Regions from separate parts of the Eubacterium sp. 3_1_31 genome, predicted to be linked through region 1. Evidence: a T-box and tRNA genes for the amino acid it is inferred to sense, from the RefSeq annotation. Region 1 holds a T-box; the other holds one or more tRNA genes.
What was found. A T-box is a leader RNA that pairs with one kind of tRNA and senses whether it is charged. The one in region 1 lies ahead of leuS (leucine--tRNA ligase), so its partner is inferred to be a tRNA-Leu.

Region 1 (11,953 bases):
GTGTCAGCATTGATGACCATCAGTATCGTGATTTATGTTTTGATACAAAATTGTTTCTTGATAAAATAAAGGAAGGGCATGTTCCCAGCAGTTCACAACCACCGATTGGTGAAGTGTTGGCTGCATATGAAGATGCGAAAGAAGAAGAAATTTTAAATATCACAATGGCTGATGGCTTGTCAGGCACCTACCAAACCGCTTGTATGGCGAAGCAGCAGGCATGCAATGCTTCCTCAATTACGGTGTTAAATTCACAAACATTATGTGGACCTCATCGTTATTTAGTGGAGAAGGCAGTGCGTCTTCGTGATTTAGGAAAGAATGTAAAAGAAATCGTGCAGGAACTGGAACACAGTATTGCCAGTGAACACTCCTTTTTGATTCCACAAAATTTTGATTTCTTACGTCGCGGTGGACGTTTAAAACCTGCGGCTGCAACGATTGGCGGTCTTTTGAAACTTAAACCAATCATGGAGAAAGTAGAAGGCGGTACACGGCTAGATAAGTTTGATATTGCTAGAACTTTAAGTAAGGCAGTGCAGCATATTGTAGACTTCATGAAAGAAGATGGCGTAAATGAATATTATAAAATCTTTGTCTCTCATGCAGATGCCTTAGAAGATGCAAGAAAGATCAAAGAAAAACTAGTATCTATCTTCAGCGAATGTGAAATAGAATTATTGGATTTGTCACCGGCTTTCATTACACAGGGAGGGCCACAGTGCATTGCCATTCAATATATTGCAAAATAGAAGATATGTAGGAGTATCTTCTTTTTTGCATATAAAAAAACAGCTGTTTCTAACCAAACGCTGAACAGCATTTTTATGCATATCGTTTATGCTTATGTTTGCTTTTAGAATGCCAGGTCCTTCGTATATTTCTAGCAATTACGTTACACTCTATAGTATAGAATACTGATGTTATCAATAATGAGACATGATATCTTGTGATGTTTGATAATTGGAAAGGATGGATGAAATGATGAATAAAACATTTATGAAAGAATTACTTACATGTATCTCTGTAAGTGGGAGAGAAAAAGCGATACAACAAATTATTTATGAATATATGAAGGATGTATGTGAAGATAGTCAGATGGATGCCAGTAAGACCCTAATTAGTGTTTTGAACGCAAAAGCAAAACAAAAAGTATTGTTATGTGCACACGTAGATGAAATCGGTTTTTATGTGAATCGTATCTACCCTGATGGAACATTAGGGGTCATAAAGGCCGGAGGGGCACATCCTATCTTATACTTGGGTACACATGTACAAATTGTTGGTAAAGAGCTGATTCATGGAGTTGTAATATGTAATAAAATGTTAGAAACAAAGGGAACAATCGTCAGTGATGATTTGCGAATAGATATCGGATGTGATACGAAGGAAGAAAGTGAAAAAGTAGTGTCGCTTGGCGATGTTGTCTGTGCTGCAGTGGATATGCAAGAACTGCAAAAGAATCGCTTTGCCGCAAAAGCAATTGATGATCGAGGTGGAGCTTTTATCATTTTAGAGGCAGTGCGAAAAGCAAAGGAAATGGGAGCTTCTGTTGGTATGTATGCAGCAACTACTACAGGTGAGGAAACAACACGGCGTGGAGCGTTCCATGCGGTTAAAGCAGTGAAACCCGATTGCGCTATCATCGTTGATGTAACCTTTGCCAGTGATTATCAAGGTGTTCAGAATAATGAAGGCGGCGATATTTTTTTAGGGAAAGGTGCTGTTTTATGCCATAGCAGTATTGTGAATGAAGCAATGAATAAACGTATGGAGACTTTGGCTAAACAGCATGGTATTGCATATCAATGGGAGGTTACGCCAGGTTTTACATCAACGGATGGAGATACGATTCATATGAGCAATGAAGGCGTACCTATCTGTTTGGTATCATTGCCTTTACGCTATATGCATTCTTCTATTGAAACGGCGGATTGGAAAGATGTAGAAAGTTGTATTGATTTAATTGCTGCCTTTCTTTGCTCATTAGATTCAGCTTTTTCTTATCTTTAACTACATAGAACAAATAGGAATGTTAAAAGCATCATACTAGTACGAAAGTTATGGTAAACGAAAAAGAAGCCAACTCATTTGCAATCTTATGCAATATATGAGCTGACTTTTTTTGATTTGCTTACGATCGTAAAATGTATGAGTTACATATCACGACCAATGACAGTGGCAATGGCTTTGCCTTTATCAATCACTTCTTTAAAACGTTCTGGCTTTAAGGATTGCGCTCCATCGCTCCATGCATTTTCCGGATCATTATGAACTTCGATGATCAATCCATCTGCTCCAGCGGCAATGGCTGCTAAAGAAGCAGATTCTACTAATTTCCAATCACCGGTTGCATGACTTGGGTCAATAATAATCGGCAGATGCGTTTTTTCTTTAAGAATTGGAATTACCGATAAATCTAAGGTGTTTCTTGTATACGTTTCAAAGGTGCGAATCCCGCGTTCACAGAAGATGACATTTTCATTTCCTTCTGACATGATATACTCTGCTGCCATGATCCATTCTTCAATGGTATTTGCTAATCCACGTTTTAATAGTACTGGTTTCTTCACACGTCCCACAGCTTTCAATAAATCGAAATTCTGCATGTTGCGAGCACCAATTTGAATCAAATCAACATTTTCGACAAATTCATCTAGCTTATCCACACTCATTAACTCACTGACGATAGGTAAGCCATATGTTTCTCTTGCGTGCATCATACATTGAATGCCTTTTGTCCCCATGCCTTGAAAAGCGTATGGAGAGGTACGCGGCTTATAAGCACCTCCACGCAGCATACAGCCACCGGCTTCTTTCACACTTTTGGCAATATCCATAATTTGTTTATCACCCTCTACTGAGCAAGGTCCACCAATCACAACGATTTTTTCCTTACCGCCAACCTTGATACCAGCTACATCGACTATAGTATCTGCTGGATGAAATAAGCGATTAGCTTTTTTGTATGGAGCGGCAATACGAGTAACATTTTCTACAAAAGGGTGAGCTTTTACTAATTTTTCATCAACTCGTGAGGTATCTCCAACTAGACCAAAGACATTATAATTATCACCATGAATCATCGTGACAGATAAGCCTTTTTGTTCAAAGTTGTGAATCAGTTTGTTGACCTCGTCTTTAGGCGCATTTTTCTTTAATGTAATAATCATAAATTTTTCCTCTTTCTATTAATCTTTTACAGCATTGATTAGAATGCTGTGATAAGCTGTTTCAATTTCGCTAACTGTTTCTTCTATATCGGTGTTATTCACCGCAATATAAGCTGCATACTTTCGATAGAGCGCTATACGCTCTGTATACATTTTATGCAAAGCTTCTTTACTGCTTGACAATGGACGATTGGGGTCAGCACTAATTAACTTATCGACATCGCGATCAATGAAAATAGTGATGCCATTTTGTCTTAAGTAATCCATATTCACTTTATGCTTAACAGTGCCACCGCCTGTCGCGATAATCTTATTGTTTGTTTTCGCAAGCTCAATAGCAACTTCTGTTTCTATAGCGCGAAATCCAGCTTCTCCACTTTCTGTGAAAATTTCAGGAATGCTTTTACCAGCTTTTTCAATAATCTTATCATCTAAATCAATGAACTCTTTCTGCATCCGTTTTGCTAGCATTTTACCGATTGTCGTTTTTCCTGAACTTGGCATGCCAATCAAAACGATGTTGCAGCGTTTCATTAACATATCTTGATAGATTTCATCTATGATGGCATCATCGATGGTTTTGTTCAGAAAATACTCAACGCTTTGTTTTGCTTGTGCAATGAGCATTTCTAAGCCGTTGACATGTTTGATACCTTCATTTTGGGCTTCTAAACAGAAACGTGTTAGAATTGGATTATAAATCACATCCATAACTGCTTCACATTTGTGAAACAATGTAATGTCAATAGGAGTATTGCCAATATGAGGATACATGCCGACAGGGGAGGTGTTAATGATAATTTCAGCATCTAGATGATGCAAAAAGCATTCATCATATGTGATGGCACCATTTCCTGCAACCACATCTACAATGATCATTTGTTTTGCTTGTTCATGCTGCACAACAGCCTGTATTGCTGCGGATGCTCCACCGTTGCCTATGATCAGTACCTTCTTGCCTTTCATTTGCACACCATGCTTTTTTACCATGTAATGAAAACCGGTGAAATCTGTATTATAGCCAATCAATTTGCCTTCTTTATTCACAATGGTATTTACAGCACCAATAGCTTTTGCATGCTCATCAATTTCATCTAAATAGGGGATAACTTCTTTTTTATAAGGGATCGTGACATTGATTGCGGTAAAATCACGTTTTTCCATAAATGCGTGAAATGCTTCTTTGGAAAGGGGAATCAGATCATACGTATAATCAGCAATGCGCTCATGAATTTCTTTTGAGAAGCTATGCCCGAGTTTTTCTCCGATAAGTCCATATCTCATAATTTTCTACCTCTTCTTTCTCATGATTATGAATAGAAGTACATCATGCCGTGCAACAAAAAAAGCATCAACGTCTGATAACTGTTCGATGCTTTATTAAAGCCCTGAAAAGGAACCATTCAATTTATCATGGTTTTTTCAGGGCTATCTAAAGTAAAAGTAAAATGTTTCGTAGGTTGTTGTATGCATGAGTATCACTCCTATTGCTTATAGAATACAATGTTTCTGCAAAAAAAGCAATAATTATTTTCATGAATTTGCATGATGTATGAAAAATAATGAAAAAAGATTAATGGCTGTGTGCATGCGATTGGCCTGTTGTTGTGAGATGCGCAATGTTATATAAAAGGAGTGATCCTATCGTTGGTACGCCAATAAGAAACGATGTAGTCTTAGGATCATAGATACAATTACCGACATTGTTAGGATTATATCATTTTTCTTTAACTACACGATCATATCGCTTGCAGGCATGAAGGAGATGGTATCTATCTTCATGATGAATGTTCAATAACGGTTATTGGGTAAATTGCCATAATGTGTGTAGGTGTTGTTTCATTGTTAAATAACCTAAAGAATAGCAAAATAAAGAAATTCTTGGTATAATAAAAAGCATTCAAAGCATAAAGGACTAAAAAGTATTCCATTCATGAGATGATAATCTAGAGGCATTTAAAGCATATGCAATAGGAGGAAAAAATGAAAACGGTAAAGGTCAGAAAGACAGTAATCGGAGAAGGACGGCCAAAGATTTGTGTTCCGATTCTTGGTAAAAATAAAGAAGAACTGTTATCAGAAGTAGATGAATTGAAACAATTAGATGTTGATGTAGTAGAATGGCGTATGGATTGGTTTGATGATATTATGGATCATTCAAAGGCATGTGCTATGCTGCATACATTGCGTGAAGCATTAGGCGATATGGTGATATTAGCGACCTTTCGTACAAAACAGGAAGGTGGCGAAAAAGCGATACAGAAAAAAGATTATGTAGCATTGTATCATGATATTATCATGAGTAAGGATGCGGATCTGATTGATGTAGAATTGTTTATTGGGGAAGAAGAAGTTAAAACCATTGTTAAAGATGCTCATAACCATCAAGTGGCAATCGTGATGAGTAATCATGATTTCGTGAAAACACCAAGCTGTGACGAGATTGTTGCACGTCTAAAAACAATGCAGGAACGCGATGCGGATATTTCGAAAATGGCCGTTATGCCACAGAGTAAAGCGGATGTTATAACACTGTTATCTGCAACAAATATCATGTATGAACAATTTGCGGATCGTCCAATTATCACCATGTCGATGGCGAAGGATGGTATCGTCTCACGCATATGTGGAGAGGTCTTTGGTTCTGCAATGACCTTTGGCGCCGCAACAAAAGCCAGTGCACCAGGACAAGTTGCCGCAAAGGATTTAAAGAATATGGTTGAAATGCTGCATAAGAGTTTAAAGGAAGAGTGAAGCCACTTTTCCTTTCTTTTTCTATGATTTTACTGTTGCACATTAAAACGAAAAAGGGTAAAATAAAAGGTGTGTTGGAACTTTTTTCAGAAATAATGAAAAAGTTTCAGGAAGGAGAAGCTATGTATAAGATCGTAGAGAAAGAGAACCTGAACCCAACCGTAACCAAAATGGTGGTTGCAGCTCCAGCTGTTGCTAAAAAAGCGTTGGCTGGTCAATTTATCATTTTGCGTGTGCATGAAAATGGGGAACGTATTCCTTTGACTATTGCGGATTATGACCGTGTAAAGGGAACAATTACAATTATTTTTCAGATTGTTGGAAAAACAACTATGCTGTTGAATGAATTGAATGAAGGAGATAGCATTTTAGATTTTGTTGGTCCATTAGGAAAACCATCTCATGTGGATGGCTTAAAAAAAGTTTGTGTCATTGGTGGAGGCGTTGGCTGTGCAATCGCGTATCCAACCGCGAAGGCCTTGCATGAGAACGGAGCTGATGTGACGGTAATTACCGGATTTAGAAATAAAGATCTTGTCATTCTGGAGGATGAATTCAAACAGGTGAGCAGTCATGCTTATTTGGTAAGTGATGATGGCAGTACCGGTACAAAAGGTCTGGTTACCAATGTATTGCAAGATTTGATCAATCAGGGAGAAACCTTTGATGAAGTCATTGCAATTGGACCACTGATTATGATGAAATTTGTTTGCGAATTAACAAAGAAATATAACATCAAAACGATTGTCAGCATGAATCCGATCATGATCGATGGTACAGGCATGTGTGGTGGTTGCCGTCTGAGTGTAGGTGGTAAAACCAAATTTGCTTGTGTAGATGGTCCGGATTTTGATGGTCATGAAGTTGATTTCGATGAGGCGATGTCACGTGGTGCTACCTATCGTGAATTTGAGGCTAGAGAACGTGAAGAAGCCTGCAATCTATTGAAGAAGGGGGTTGCATAATATGGCAAATATGGCAATGACAAAAGTACCTATGCCTACACAGGATGGGAATGTCAGAAGAAATAATTTTGATGAAGTAGCCCTTGGTTATACGAAAGAAATGGCGATGGAGGAAGCACAACGCTGCCTGCATTGTCCTACGAAACCATGTATTAGCGGATGTCCGGTAGCTGTCAATATTCCTGATTTCATTGAAGAAGTAAAAAATGGAGAATTTGAAAAAGCGTATCAGATCATCCGCCAGACAAGTTCTTTACCTGCTGTCTGCGGACGTGTTTGTCCACAGGAAACACAGTGTGAAAGCAAGTGTGTTCGTGGTGTAAAGGGTGAAGCAGTAGCAATTGGACGTTTAGAGCGTTTTGTAGCTGATTGGCATCGCGAACATGTAAAGGATGAGGCGGTAAAACCTGCCAGCAATGGACATAAGGTTGCTGTTGTTGGTGCTGGCCCTGCAGGCTTGACTTGTGCCGGAGATTTGGCAAAATTGGGTTATCAAGTATCCGTTTTTGAGGCATTGCATGTAGCCGGCGGTGTGTTAATGTATGGTATTCCTGAATTCCGTCTGCCAAAAGCAATCGTACAAAATGAAATTGATGGTTTAAAGCAGATGGGCGTAGATATTGAAACAAACATGGTCATTGGGCGCAGTGAATCGGTGGATGATTTGTTTGAAGCCGGTTATGAGTCGGTATTTATTGGCAGCGGTGCTGGTTTGCCTAACTTTATGAATATGCCAGGTGAAAATCTGAAAGGTGTATATTCAGCAAATGAGTTCTTAACTCGCTGCAATCTAATGAAAGCTTATAAAGAAGGTGTTGATACACCAATTCAGCATCCAAAACGTGCAGTCATCGTCGGCGGCGGTAATGTGGCAATGGATGCAGCACGTTGCGCAAAACGTCTGGGAGTTGAAGAAGTTACCATCGTATATCGTCGTAGCATGGAGGAGTTGCCGGCTCGTAGGGAAGAAGTTGAGCATGCACAAGAAGAAGGAATTATCTTTAGATTGTTAACTAATCCTGTACGTGTACTTGGTGATGAAAACGGCTGGGTCAAAGGTATGGAATGTGTATCTATGGAATTAGGTGAACCAGATGAAAGCGGTCGTAGACGCCCTGTAGAAATAAAGGATAGTAATTTTGTTTTGGATGTGGATTGTATGATCATGGCTATCGGAACTTCACCAAATCCTTTAATTCGTTCCACTACGGAAGGATTGGAAACAAATCGCAAAGGCTGTTTAATTGCCGATGATAATGGTGCTACTACAAGAGAAGGTGTCTTTGCGGGAGGAGATGCTGTTACAGGTGCTGCTACGGTTATTTTGGCCATGGGTGCTGGGAAAACAGCTGCAAAAGCGATGGATGCCTATATTCAAAATAAGAAATGATAAAAAAGCAGTGACAACACTGCTTTTTTATAAGATAAGATGATTTTTACAATTATAAAACGGACATTGCATAAGAAAGTGTATAGCCCAAAAGTTTTTGGAAGGGTTTACAAAAGCTTTGAAAAATGTTATTATAATCTCAGGAAATAAGTACCTTATTTCTAATATCATAATATTGGCTCTATTATGATAGAAATGGAAATGGTTTTCTTGCATTCCTTCCTTTCATTGTAAGAGATACCTTCCATATTCATATCGATTTCCTTTCGATAACCTATTTAAGAAGGACGTGGTGATGCGCGTCCTTTTTAAAAGCTATGTAAGGGAACAAGAACGTTCCCTGTAATACTACCAGCGATTGCAGTTATTCCAATTGTTGTTGCAGCCACATCCAAAATCGCCTTCGATACTACGCATGCAGTTAACAAACTGACGAGCACAACGGTTTTCTCTTGCTCTGCGGCATGCTGCATGATGAGCAATACGTTCTACTTCACGGAACAATGCATCATCATAGTTGTTGTTACAAGAGCAACAGTTACAACCTTTGTTGAAGAAGTTACCATCGTTAAAGCCTCTGTTGAAGTTACCATTACACATAAACAATTCCTCCTTTATGAGATACGTTTTTTCTTAACGTATCTTCATCAATAAGGTATGAATAGCATTGCTTGCCCATTTAGGCAATCGCTCGTACTTTTTTAAAAATGAGAAGAACGCCCGTATGAAAGATAAGGCAATCCATAATATATACCGATATAAAAATTGCTTGTTGCGCTAAGTTTATGGTATGCTGATGGTGGTGATCCTATGAGACATAAAGAACAATGGAATTTAATAGCGGCCGCATGTATATTGGTCTTGTTTGTTGTGACGATTTTCATACCGTCATTTGAGCCGTTAGCTAAGACAATCGCACTTTTGCTATATGCATTGGTTAGTATAATATCCTTACAAAAGCAAAAGAAAGAGGGAGAGGATATTCAAAAAGCAGCTATGTTTTCCCTTGCGGTTTTTCTCATTTTAGGCTATTTACTCTTTTTTGTATGATGTGAGATGAAAAAAGTCAGTGAAACATTGACAAAAACATGAAGAATTGAGTATACTAATACTCGTAAAGGCGATGAATTAAAGTAGTACCTTGGAAAATAATGCAGAGAGTCAGCTGGTTGGTGAAAAGCTGAAGTATGGAACAGGGGAACTCGTTAAGGAGCCGATAAGCACACTTATCCGTTTTACTTCGCGTTAAGAAGAAATGAAGGGCTTTTTTCCTTAAGAAAAAAGAACTAAGGTGGTACCGCGTTGAACAACGTCCTTAGAATGTTTAAGGATGTTTTTTTATTACAAAAGGAGAATGATTATGAACTATCAACACCAGAAAGTAGAGAAAAAATGGCAAACGTACTGGAAAGAGAATAAAACTTTTGCCTGTGACACACATGATTTCAGTAAGCCTAAATTTTATGTATTGGATATGTTTCCATATCCAAGTGGAAATGGTTTGCATGTTGGCCATCCAGAAGGCTATACCGCTACCGATATTTTGGCACGAATGAAACGCATGCAAGGTTACAACGTATTACATCCAATGGGATGGGATGCTTTTGGCTTGCCGGCAGAGCAATTTGCTATTCAGACAGGAAATCATCCTGCTGAATTCACAAAGAAAAACGTTGATCATTTCCGTGAACAGATTCAGTCTTTAGGTTTCTCCTATGATTGGGATCGCGAGATTTCAACGACAGATCCTGATTATTATAAATGGACCCAATGGATTTTCTTGCAGCTTTATAAGAAAGGGTTAGCATATGTTGATGAGATTCCTGTAAACTGGTGTCCTGAATTGGGGACGGTTTTAGCTAATGAAGAAGTCATTGACGGAAAGAGTGAGCGAGGTGGCTACCCAGTCATTCGTAAGCCGATGCGTCAGTGGGTCTTAAAAATCACAGAATATGCAGAGCGTCTGTTAGAAGATCTGGAGTTATGCGATTGGCCACAATCCACCAAAGAAATGCAGATCAATTGGATTGGTAAATCACAAGGCGCTAATGTTATCTTTAAGATAAAGAATACAGATAAAGAATTTACGGTATTTACGACACGCTGCGATACTTTATTTGGCGCTACTTATTGTGTTATGGCACCTGAACATCCATATGTAGATGAAATCACGACAGCTGCTCAAAAAGAGCAAATAGCTGCTTATAAGAAGACTTGTGCATCAAAGTCTGATTTAGAACGTACGGAATTAAACAAAGAGAAAACAGGTGTTTTTACTGGCGCTTATGCGATCAACCCAGTAAATGGAAAAGAAGTTCCTATTTGGATTAGTGATTATGTATTAGCAAGTTATGGAACTGGAGCAATCATGGCTGTTCCTGCACACGATACCCGTGATTATGAATTTGCTAAGAAATTTAATATCGAAATCATTCCTGTTTTAGAAGGCGGAGATATCAGCAAAGAAGCCTTCACGGAAGATGGTGTTCACGTGAATTCCGCGTTCTTAAATGGTATGGGAAAACAGGAAGCCATTGATACTATGATCAAATGGTTAGAAGAACATCATTGTGGTTGTGCAAAGACAACATATAAATTACGTGATTGGCTGTTTTCTCGTCAGCGTTACTGGGGAGAGCCAATTCCTATTATCCATATGGAAGATGGTACGACACGCACGGTTGATATTGATGAACTGCCACTTGAATTACCAGAAACTAAGATTTTCAAACCAAATGCAAATGGCGAATCACCATTAGCACATTGCGAAGATTGGTTGAATGTCGAAATCGATGGTGTTAAAGGAAAACGCGAAACCAATACGATGCCACAATGGGCTGGCAGCTGTTGGTATTATCTGCGTTATATTGATCCTAAAAATCATGAAGCAATTGCAGATGAAAAACTATTAGAACATTGGTTGCCAGTAGATTTATATGTCGGTGGTGCTGAACATGCGGTATTACACTTATTATATGCACGCTTCTGGCATAAAGTATTGTATGACTGCGGTGTTGTAAAAACCAAAGAACCTTTCCAAAAATTATTCCATCAGGGAATGATCTTAGGAGAAAATAACGAAAAAATGTCAAAATCGCGTGGAAATGTTGTAAATCCAGATGATATCGTTGAAAGCCATGGTGCTGATGCGCTGCGTGTATATGAAATGTTTATGGGGCCACTTGAAGCTGCTTTGCCTTGGAGTACGACCGGATTGGATGGTTCTCGTAAATGGTTGGAACGTGTTTGGCGCTTATATACCGAACAAAATAAATTAGCAAAAGAGAATGATGGAAAATTAGATAAGGTCTATCATGCAACTGTAAAAAAGGTAACACATGACGTCGAAACCTTGAACTTAAATACAGCGATTTCACAAATGATGATTTTTATCAATGAATGCTATAAAGCAGATACTATTTATGAAGAATATGCAAAAGGTTTCTTAAAAATGTTTGCATGTTTTGCTCCACATATGGGGGAAGAAATCTGGCAGGATGTCTTCCATGGAGAACAAACTATTGCATATGAACCTTGGCCGACATATGACGAAAGTAAATTGATTGAAAGTGAAGTTGAAATCATCGTTCAGGTGAATGGTAAATTGCGTGGTAAATTTAAGATTGCAGCGGATGCGAATGAGGATGCTATTAAAGAAGAGGCATTACAGT
Region 2 (11,953 bases), on a different contig from region 1:
AGCTTTCCCATTCCCTGAATGCCATAAGCTCCTGCTTTATCATAAGGTTCATCGCTTGCAACATAAGCAGTAAGCAACTCCTCCTCCAAATCATAAAATGTTACCTTCGTTGTTTCATGGAAAAGAATCGTATGCGTTTTACTTAACAAGGCTACGCCTGTTATAACTTCATGTGTCTGATTACTAAGCATTTTTAACATCCGTAAAGCATCTGCTTGATCCTTTGGTTTCCCTAATCTTTCCTCTTTCCATATGACCATCGTATCACAGCCAATGACAACTGCACCTGGATGTTGCGTAAAGATATCACTGGCTTTTTGTAATGCCAATTGCTCGATTGCCTGTGCAGCAGGAAGATGAAGAGGTACAATTTCTTCCTTCTTTGAAGGAATGATTTGAAATGGCAGACCGCTATCTTGCATGAGTTCCTTACGTCTGGGAGAAGCACTTGCCAAAATCAGTTGTTTACGCATCATGAGAAAGCTCCTGTGTTTCCGCTTGATAATGTTTCAACTGATAACGCAAATAGATATAAGCCCCCACAAAACAGCCTATAAAGCCTATCGCAAACATCATGACGATACGGAATACCAACTTACTGAAGAAGGCTGCCGGGAATAAATTGATCATCAGATCTGTACTAGGATTTAATAGCCATAAATCATTACGGAATGCCACATGATGAAATGCTGTCCAGAAAGCATCAAAGTCAACATATGCCCAACCTGCCAGCATGATAAAAAAGATTGCAAATAGAATCGCTGCTTTCATATAATTAATACTTAACACTGTCCATGCACCTTTCTTTAATCGCACAAGCAGATAAATGCAGCTTACCACCAAAATCACAAAAGCCATGTTTCGCAAAATTTGGGCAAAATGATACAGACTTCTAACATCCACCATATGTGCAGCCTCTTTGCTGTTAAAGGCCTCTACCTTACTACCCTGCACGGTAATTTCGACATTGATATTATCACGCTTATCCTGCAAATAATCTAATAATGTATTTGTCGCAAGATTCAAGTCCTTTTGCGTCATGCCTAAATCCTGTGCTGTTTGCAATGTTTTATATTCACTCTTATAGAAATCAGAATCAAAACAATTGATACTGACACTGGTTACCAGTAAAATGATGACCAATGAAATTGCTGCTGCATAGGAGGCAATTGTATTTAATTTATTAAGTACCACGTTCATAAACAACCCTCTTTTTTAATTTTAGCTATATTATATCGTACCATATTTTAATGAAAAAGCAAACTTGTAATTCCTCACTTCAGTAAGAATGATATAACATTTACTGCTACATGTTATATAACGATAAGTTCTTTTCATTGATAGTAAATATTTTTATTTCTCGTTTATATCAAAGGTTAACCTTTGTGCAAAATCCCTATTATGAATATAAAGACTTCTTTAAAGAAAAAGCATTTTGATCTTTTTAAAAATAAGTTTTCTTACCAAAAGGTATCCTCCATACGAATAAAAAAAGATCTCTTCTATCACACCATGCAATCACCACAGGAAGGATAGCAAAGAGATCCTATAAAGATTATAAACTTAATTCTAACCCATCAACATCGTTCTATCTTCATACGATAGCGAATGCTTTATTCCACAGCCAGTAAGTGCAGATTAGAAACACCGCGGCATTCATTTAACAACTGCATTAAATCATCAATACCAGAATTCATTTCACTGATATCAAAGGAAATAACCACACTTGCCCAGCCATGAATCGGAATGTTTTGGTTAATGGTCAAGATATTAGCATTGGTTTTTGACATCACATTCAGCACCTCGGAAAGAATACCTTTATCATGATGCAACATCAAAGAGATGACTGCCTTACGAGCACTCATTCCTTTATCCGGAAGGAATACATAATCCTTGTATTTATAATAGGTGCCTCTACTGATACCGACACGTTTCACAGCTTCACTGACCTGTTTGACTTCCCCGTTTTGTAAAAGGCTGCGGGCCTCTATAACTTTATCTAGCACATCTGGTAAAATCGCACTATCTACTATATAATATTTTTCCATTATATCACCTCACATTGTACGCCATCATAGGTCGCATGCAACAAACGACAATCCCATGTAGGATATAGCATCTGTATTTGTTCTATGAGTTTCTTCGCATCTGTTTCTTCCTGTGTCAACGCAATCATCGTAGATCCACTGCCACTGATGAACATTGTAATCATATCTTGTTGTTGGCATAGTTTTTTTACATCCTCATATTGTGGAATCAGATGCTTGCGATATGGTTCCTGCATCTTATCTGTACATGCTTTCCGCAAGATCAGCGGGTTACCGATTTCCATCGCCTTTGCTAAAGCCGCACAGCGCCCCATCTGATACGTAGCATCCGCATAACTCATCTGTTTTGGTAAGACTTCTCGTGCTGCCTTGGTATTGACTTCATAATCAGGAATCAATGTGACAAACAACAGATCTTTCTTGATGCCATAGCGAATCATATTCGGCTTTCCTTCTTCCATAAAGCTGACACAAAGACCTCCAAAGATAGCAGGTGCAATATTATCCGGGTGCCCTTCCATCTGTGTTGCCAAATCAAATAACTCATATTTATTAAGAGGACTTCCTACTAGTGCATTTGCCCCAGCCAATCCGGCAACGATGCAGGTGGCACTGCTGCCTAATCCTCTTGTATAAGGAATGTTGGTATCCATGGTAATGCGCAATCCTGTACAATTTTTCTGTAAATACTGCATCCCCTTTAAAAAGGCTTGGTAAATTAAGTTATCTTCATTACAATAAGCTTCTTCACAGCCTATGATTTCTAATCCTGTAGCGATTTCTTCAAAATAAACAGTTGCATATTCATCTAATGCCAAACCCAAACAATCATATCCTACACCTAAGTTAGCACTGGTTGCCGGCACAATTACCTTAATCATGGAACATCTCCTTTACTGTTTTTTCTACGTAATCACGCATATCCTCTTTATCAATTACATCCTCATGACGAATTTTTGCCCCTTGCAGCAACAATAAAGAATCCGGAATACGGGCACCGCTTTTTCGCTGTAATTCTTCCATACAAGCAAATTCATCCTCATTGCTCTGTTGGAAAATAGCGTTTTCCACTGCCGGAGCAAATTTATACGGACTGGCCGTTGCCAGTAAGACACAAGGTGTCGCATCATTTTTTTGATAATCCTTCATCACCTTATAACCAACAGCTGTATGAGGATCTAATACATATCCCTTTTCCTCATAAAACTCCTTCATGATCGCAGCACATGTTTCATCATCACAATAGCCACCGTAAAAATCTTTTTGAATATCTTTAAATATATCACTGCGTACCTGATAAGAACCTTTTTCTTCTAAAGACTTCATCAGTTCATGAATATAGTCTGCATCTTTTCCGCTCTTATAATACAACAAACGTTCCAGGTTACTGGAAATTAAAATATCCATACTTGGTGATATGGTTTTAAAGAAAGAACGGTTACGATCATAAATACCCGTGGTTAAAAAATCATACAGCACATGGTTGGCATTGCTGGCAACCAGGAAACGTTTTACGGGAAGTCCCATACATTTTGCATAATAGCCGGCTAAGACATTGCCATAATTACCGGTTGGTACACAGAAATTAATCTCTTCGCCGAAACGAATCTTACCTTTGCGTACCATTTCCTTATAAGCAAATACATAATAAACGATCTGCGGTATCAAACGGCCGATATTGATTGAGTTTGCGCTAGATAATGTCGTATTCATCTCATTCAGACGCTCTTTCATCTCTTGATCTTGGAAAATCTTTTTTACATTCGATTGCGCATCATCAAAGTTTCCCTGAATAGCACAAACTTTTGTATTTTGTCCACTTGTTGTCACCATTTGTAATTTCTGCATATTGCTGACACCATGATCCGGATAGAACACTGTGATACCAATATGTTCAACATCTTTAAAGCCTTCCAAAGCAGCTTTTCCCGTATCACCACTGGTTGCTGTTAAAATCATCACATCTTTGCCTTTACAGCTTTGAATAGCAGTTGACATTAATTGTGGCAACATACGCAATCCCACATCTTTAAAAGCACAGGTAGGTCCATGGAACAATTCCAAAACAGGTACATCTTTGGCAATATGAAGAGGGGTAATATCATCGTTATCAAAACGATTGGCATAGGCATCCTGTACACATTTTTTCACTTCCTCTTCCGTGAAATCCGGAAGTAATGCAGACAGAATAGTTTCAGCCATTTGCGCATACGACATTTCCATCATATCGCGGATTGGCAGCTTTACTTCATCCAATCCATCGTATACATATAGACCGCCATCATCCGCCATACCAGCTAAGATAGCTTCTTTCGGTGTCCGCTTTATATCTTTATTACGAGTACTTGTATATATTTTCTGCATCCTTTTTTCCATATCTTTAATTCTCCTTTTTTCATCTTGCAATTCTTATTTTACTATGATACAATGTTCGCAATATAAAAACAAGTGTTTTTATTAAAAAGACAAAAAATTTTAAAAAGGAGGATTTCCATGAATATAGCAATACTTGGTTTTGGAACGATCGGCAGTGGTGTTTATGAAATTATTGAGCATGCCACAACACCAGAAACGAAAGCTTTGCATGTAACACACATTCTGATACGGAAAGGAAAACCTAAAACCCTTCCTTATATGTGTGATGATATTGAAACCATACTCAACGATCCTGCTTTGGATGTTGTCGTAGAAACCATGGGAGGTTTAGAGCCGGCCCATACTTATATCCTACAGGCATTACAGGCCGGAAAACATGTCGTCACGGCAAACAAAGCGGTTGTCGCAGCCTATGTAAAAGAATTTCATGAATGTGCCAGTGAAAATGATGTAAACTTCTATTATGAAGCCAGCACCGGAGGTGGTATTCCATGGATTCAAGGTCTGGAAAAAGCCTTGCGTATTGATCAGGTCAATCGCATTCACGGCATTTTTAATGGAACCAGCAACTTCATTCTAGATCATATGCAGCGTTACCAGGCAACCTTTGATGAAGTATTAAAGGAAGCACAACATTTAGGATATGCCGAAGCTGATCCTAGCGCGGATATCGATGGCTTTGATATTTGTAATAAACTGCGTATTTCCGCATCCATTGCCTATGATTATCATGTCCCTGATAACTTTCCGGTATTTGGGATCCGCACCATCACCAAAGAAGATGTCCAGTATTTTAAATCCTTAGGTATGGCTGTTCGTCTGATAGCCAAAACCAAACGCCAAGAAGACACCTACAGCTGTGTCGTAGAGCCTATTTTATTTAAAGAAAATCAGTTGGAAGCAAATACGATGGATAATTACAATCTGATTACCTTGCATGGTGATACGATTGGTGATTTAAAGTTTTTTGGACAAGGGGCCGGAAAACTGGCAACGGCCAATGCTGTAGTACAAGATATCCTTGATATCCTGGAAGGCAAAGCCCATCGCGTCTTGCATTTCCAAAAAGAAATGCAGTACGATACGACATTGTGTAACCGTGATTATATTGTACGCTGTGATAAGTCCTTACGTCCGATGTTACATCATTTATCTTATGACAGCAGTACCTTTGATAAATATCTACATGTAAAAAATGTCGAGGTTGCCCATATGCATGAACTGATGAAAGAAATCTTAAAACACGATGCTACAGCCTTTATGGCAAGCATCCATGATCATAGGGAGGAATTATAATGTTAAAGATTGCTAAATTTGGAGGGTCATCTGTCGCTAATGCCGCACAGTTTGCAAAGGTTAAGCATATTATTGAAAGTGATGAAGCGAGACGTTTTGTTGTCGTCAGCGCAAGTGGCAAAGAGCATAAAAAAGACAACAAAGTAACAGATTTATTATATCTGATAGAAGCTCATCTGAAATATAGTGTAGATTATCTATCCTTGTTCGATTTGATTAAAGAACGCTTTATTTCTATTAAAACTGATTTAGGACTACAATACCCTATCGAAGAGGATTTGGCTAAGTTACAAAGTGAGCTAAGCAAATCGATGTCTACGGATTATCTGGTAAGCCGTGGTGAATATCTGACCGCAAAATTAATGGCGGAATATTTAGGTTTCCCTTTTGTTGATGCCAAAGATATCATCACCTTCCGCTATGATGGCAAGATTGATTTTGATGCCACAAAATATCGTTTGGATAATTTTCTAAAATCCCATGACTGCTTTGTCATTCCAGGGTTCTATGGTGCTTTGCCAGATGGTACAGTAAAAACAATGGCACGTGGAGGAAGTGATATTACAGGATCTATATTAGCACGCCTATTAAATGCCGATATGTATGAAAATTGGACAGATGTATCCGGCATTTTGATGGCTGACCCACGCATCGTGACACACCCAAAACGTATTCATACGATTACTTATAGCGAATTGCGTGAATTGTCTTACATGGGTGCCAGTGTCCTACATGAAGAAGCCATCTTTCCAGTCAAAGAAAAAAATATACCTATCAATATCTTAAATACAAATCATCCGAAAGAAGGCGGAACGATCATCGTCGAGGAAATCAAAGAAAAAGATTCTGATCAGATCATTACCGGAATTGCCGGCAAGAAAAACTTCACTGTGGTAGCTATTTATAAAAATCATATGTCCGATGAAGTCGGTATCATTCGACGTGCATTGGAAGTATTTGAAAATTACCGCATTTCCATTGAACATATTCCAAGTGGCATTGATTCCTTTAGTATTGTTGTAAATAGCGATGATGTCAAGGATGTCATCTACGATATTGTAGGCGATATCAAAAGAGCCTGCAATCCGGATAATGTGAAGGTCATTGACCACATCGCCTTGATTGCGACTGTTGGTCGTCAGATGATGTATCGCCCCGGTATTTCCGGACGTTTGTTTGCCGTACTAGGTAAGCATAATATCAACATTCGTATGATTGCACAGGGCAGTGATGAAATCAACATTGTTGTTGGTGTAGAAGATAAGGACTTTGAGAAAACCATTTCGGCTATCTACAATTCCTTTGTTATTGAATAGGATAGAAAGAAAGGAAGGATTGTATATGAGAACATATAATGTGGCTATTTTAGGTGCTACAGGTGCCGTTGGTCAGGAAATGATCAAAATCTTAATGGAACGAAACTTTCCCATCAATGAATTACATTTATTAGCCAGCAAGCGCAGTGCCGGTAAAAAAATGGAAATCAATGGGAAAGAGTATAGCATTGAGGAAACAACCGAGCAAAGCTTTCAAGGTATCGATATCGTGTTAGGTGCTGCGGAGAATGATATTGCTAAGCGCTTTTTACCGAAAGCTGTAGAAGCTGGTGCCGTTGTTGTGGATAACAGCTCAGCCTATCGTTTAGACCCCAATGTACCATTGGTGATACCAGAAGTAAATCCAGAAGCCGTTGCCTCACATAACGGCATCATCGCCAATCCAAACTGCGCAACGATCATTGCTTTGGTAGCTTTAGCACCACTGCATCGCTACGCAAAGGCAAAACGCATGGTCGTATCAACGTATCAGGCAGTTTCTGGAGCCGGGGTAAACGGTATTCGAGAACTGAATCAGCAAGTTGGCGCAATCGCCCATGAGAAAGAAGTAGAAGTTTCTACTTTCCAATATCAGATTGCCTATAATCTGATTCCTCAAATAGGTGGCTTTAATGAAGCGGGATATTCCAGTGAAGAAATGAAAATGCAAAATGAAGGAAGAAAGATCATGGACAATCCTGATCTTTGTGTGAATTGTACATGTGTTCGGGTTCCGGTATATCGTTCCCATTCCGAATCAATCATGGTTGAATTCGATAAAGAAATCAGCGTTGAAAAAGCCAGAGCCTTGTTGCAAACTGCTCCAGGTGTGAAATTAGTTGATGATCCTGAACATCAAAAATATCCTATGCCATTAGATACCACTGATCAAGATTTGGTATTTGTCGGTCGTATCCGTGAAGATATGAGCAACCATACCAACGCATTAAGTTTTTGGTGCTGCGGCGATCAAGTTAGAAAAGGGGCGGCAACGAATGCTGTTCAGATTGCCGAGCTGGTAATTGCACAGATGGAAAAATAATGAAGACATGAAAAAACCTGTATTTCGTAAATATGCACAGATGTCATTCTGCCATACCACGATCATACAGGTTTTTTACTATTCGTTTTTGTAGGAATCCTTTTCAATCAGCATGGGCTGAAAGCGTCGTGATAAGGATACCATCATAATAAGAAATGGCAGTGCCAGCAATATACAAAAGAATGCTGTTAATTTTCCTTGCAAAAACGTTTCGATAACTTCTTTCATCCGGTATCCCTCCATTCATACTGTTAGGATACTCCTTTTTCTTGATTATAATATTAATTTTATATGAAGATTTTATGAAGAGTACGCACCGTTAGAAATTAGGCTTCTTCGGTAGCAATTTCGCGATTTGCATCACTTTCAACATCCTGCATAGTTTCTTCAGTTTGTGTAGGAACAACATCCTGATCCTGGGTTTCTGCGATAGCATCATCCAAGCATAATGCAAGTATTTGATTTAGATTTCCAATTTTTGAGATAATAAAACCGATACCATAGCAACCAAAAGCATATGCGAAGAAAGGGGCACAATTGCTGAAATAAGCATTTAGCATATCTTTGATTTCTAAGCTGGCACTTTGACTGTAGGTAACAACTGATTCATACGTAATATAGAAATAAAATGCGGCAATTCCCAGAAATACAACAGATGCTACATAAAAAACGATACTAGCTTTCGAGATTTTAATCTTATTTTTTGACATTAACATTCAACCTTTCTTTTATTCGGATTCTATTATCTACTATAAATATGTGATGAGTGTGTGCATCATGTGATTTCTAGACGAATTTTATGATGTAAGGCTTTTCACATATCTTGTTCGTTATCGTCGCAAGCTTTGCACTGTAACAAGCAATGCATAAGCGTTTTGTCTTCTTTCAATTATGGATAGCTTTTTTATAAGATGGAATGCATCATAAGAAAATTAAAAAAACTATGGATAAATTAAAAAAAATATAGTATTATTATAAAGCATAAATGAGCAGCCGTGGTGGAATGGCAGACACGCTATCTTGAGGGGGTAGTGGGCGTATGCTCGTGTGAGTTCAAGTCTCATCGGCTGCACCAATGAAAATCAAAAAAGATGTTTTAGGGTTACCTTAAATATCTTATCAAAGAGCAAGTCCTTTCAATAGGACTTTTTTTCTACTTACTTTCTTTTTCGGTGATGCCAAAACATCCTTATAACATAGCTTTCATGTAAGAGCATTCTACACTTATCAAAGGCTTTTCCTACATCCTGTGTGATTCATGAATTCATCATATATCATCTGCTATATAGCCTTTATTTATGCACAATTGCGCAATCGAAATAGCTAAATTTCGTTGTGTTTTTTCTCGCCATTATATACTGTAAAGAAACTGTTTTACGGATATAATTTTTTCATTTTCTACTAGACAAATGTTTTAAAATAGTTTATTATATATAAGCACTCAATTAAGCAGGAGTGGTGGAACGGCAGACACGCTGTCTTCAGGCGGCAGTGCGAGCAATCGCGTGAGAGTTCAAATCTCTTCTCCTGCACCATATCGTGAGTGAAGCGCTCTATATCAGCGCTTTTTTTATACTCTTTTCCTTACATGAATTATCTCATGTAAATGGTGAAATTTTTTTAAAGTAAAAACTGAGTTATGTTTAGTGCTTACTTTCATATCATACCATAAATATAGCAAATAAATGAGTCTTATATTTTTTAATATTCTTTTGTATACTGTAAATGTTAGAAAGAGGTGGAAACATGGGAACTTTATTATAATTTTAAATTATAGAATAAAAAAGGAGGATAAAAATTAAAAGATTGGTTATAAACGTTTTTAGTATAATGACTTGTCTATGGACCAGGAGGAACAGTTACTGATATCAATAGAGTTACTAGTTATTATACTGTGGTTCGTCAAACTAACTTTTATAAATAAAAAAAATTATGAGAAAAAATTTATTTTCAGCAATATTAAGATATTCAAGTTTTGCAAGTCTCATTGTAGCAATTATAGCAATTTTATTAAAATTTGATATAAATTTACAAATAAATTATTTTCAATTTTGTTTATTTTTGATAGTTTTTTCTAACTTAATCAATATAGCAAGAGAAAAATCAATTATCAAACATCCCCTTCTATATCTTGCTTATTTTACTTGTATTATATATGCTATTTTGATTATATTTATTTTGTAAACTATGGGTATTAAATTTACTATTTTCTAATTCTAATAAGTGAAACAGGATAGATTGACCAAGCAAATACTTGGTCAATTTTTATCTTTTCAAGTATTACATTTTTGATTATTGTGACTACCTATGTAAAACAATGGCAAATAGATAATCCAGAGGAAAAACCAAAAAAATGTATTCAAGAAACTAGTTTATCTAAGAAAACGGTTTACAAAGGGTAATAGTAATTTTAACCATGTTACGTCATTTTCCTTCCCTTCAGCTATCAGCTTTCACATAGCAAGATATCTACACGATAACCTGTCATTCCATAGGCACTACACTGGAATTAGCAAAAATCGAACAGCTTTTCGCCTTGTTCATGCGCAAGCTAGAAGCCTATGAACAATTGCTTCAAGAAGAAATGCTGCCTAATGCGTGCCTTTATATGTCAAGATGATAAACAGCATACTTGCTATGCTTTTGCAGTAGCTTTATTCGCAATAGCTTTGAAGATATGAAAAATCAAGGTACTGATGAGAAAGAAAAGACCTGCAAAAAGAAATGATAAGCGAGCTCCTGCACCATAAATAAATCCTGCAAACAAAGCTCCGGCAATCATGCCAAGACTTTTCATCGCATTATAAAAACCCATGACCTGATGACTGTTTTCCGTATTACCTTCCCCAGCACATACATCCTGTAATAGTGGAATATAGATGGCATTAAACGCAAAGAAAAGCAGATTGACAACCATGAATGGAACCATGTGCGTGGTAAAGGTCATCATCACAAGTAAGATGCCGGCTCCCGCTAAAACATAGCGCAGGGCTTTTTTTACATTTCCACGTTTCATGATCCACATACAGATTGTCGTATTTGCGAATAAAGACACAAAACCAACAACTGCTTTTAATGCGCCATTGTAGGAAGATGGGAAACCGAACTGATCTTTAATGAAATAGTTGAAATTTTGATCATATGCCGTGGTTGCACAAGATGTTAGAAAGACAACAAAAAACAATAGCACCATGGCCACGTTTAAAAAGTGGCGTGCATCCAAAAAGGCTTGAAAAGGATTGATATCTTTAAAAGAAATAGTATGCGTTTTTGCTTTATCGGGATCAGCTTTTAAAAACAAAGCAAAAAGAACTCCGGCTGCCACCAAGGTCAGACTTTGCATAACAAAAGTCGCAAACAAGGAATAAACACCCATGATACCGCCTATCAAATAACCAAAAGCCGCAAAAACTGTTGGGATGGTGGCAGATAAAGCAAGATAGCGACCTCTTTGTTCAAGTGTGGCATGGGCAATGATATAAGTCAAAAAGCTCACCATGATACCACCAACAAAGAAGCCGGATAATAAACGTGCAACCATGATCAAAGGAAGTGTTTTACTAAGAGCAAACAGCATTTGTCCTGCGCCATAGCCCACGCAACATATGCCCAATACACGCTTACTGCCTAAATGATGTACCTGATTTGCCCATAATGGCGAAAACAAGAAATTCGTAAATGCCATGCCGGCATACAATAAACCAAAAGAATAATCCGGCAGCTGTAATTGTTGAATCAATGTCGGTGTGATGGGATGGGCAAAATTCGCAGCCATGCTTTCCATTGCAACCAGTATAAAGAAAACGACAAAATGATACTTTTGAAATGTTTGTCTGATTTGCATATTGTTACCTCATCTGTAGTTATTGCTTAAC

Region 2: it has a tRNA-Leu gene. The T-box ahead of leuS (leucine--tRNA ligase) is inferred to sense a tRNA for this amino acid. The anticodon was not compared.

Annotation. Positions count from the first base shown of each region.
Region 1 covers NZ_CAXUBY010000004.1:88,113-100,065, reverse strand. The annotation lists gene ACESSZ_RS02940 (DegV family protein) at 1-752, shown strand, start outside; gene ACESSZ_RS02935 (zinc-binding metallopeptidase family protein) at 982-2,013, shown strand; gene aroF (3-deoxy-7-phosphoheptulonate synthase) at 2,157-3,173, opposite strand; gene ACESSZ_RS02925 (shikimate kinase) at 3,192-4,457, opposite strand; gene aroD (type I 3-dehydroquinate dehydratase) at 5,157-5,927, shown strand; gene ACESSZ_RS02915 (sulfide/dihydroorotate dehydrogenase-like FAD/NAD-binding protein) at 6,050-6,892, shown strand; gene gltA (NADPH-dependent glutamate synthase) at 6,894-8,282, shown strand; gene ACESSZ_RS02905 (hypothetical protein) at 8,631-8,882, opposite strand; gene ACESSZ_RS02900 (hypothetical protein) at 9,093-9,332, shown strand; T-box leader at 9,397-9,602, shown strand; gene leuS (leucine--tRNA ligase) at 9,643-11,953, shown strand, end outside.
Region 2 covers NZ_CAXUBY010000006.1:31,943-43,895, forward strand. The annotation lists gene ACESSZ_RS04035 (Maf family protein) at 1-476, opposite strand, end outside; gene ACESSZ_RS04040 (TIGR01906 family membrane protein) at 466-1,200, opposite strand; gene ACESSZ_RS04045 (ACT domain-containing protein) at 1,614-2,048, opposite strand; gene thrB (homoserine kinase) at 2,048-2,929, opposite strand; gene thrC (threonine synthase) at 2,922-4,424, opposite strand; gene ACESSZ_RS04060 (homoserine dehydrogenase) at 4,542-5,720, shown strand; gene ACESSZ_RS04065 (aspartate kinase) at 5,720-7,036, shown strand; gene ACESSZ_RS04070 (aspartate-semialdehyde dehydrogenase) at 7,062-8,078, shown strand; gene ACESSZ_RS04075 (hypothetical protein) at 8,157-8,306, opposite strand; gene ACESSZ_RS04080 (hypothetical protein) at 8,405-8,788, opposite strand; tRNA gene ACESSZ_RS04085 (tRNA-Leu) at 9,068-9,153, shown strand; tRNA gene ACESSZ_RS04090 (tRNA-Leu) at 9,528-9,613, shown strand; gene ACESSZ_RS04095 (MFS transporter) at 10,714-11,922, opposite strand.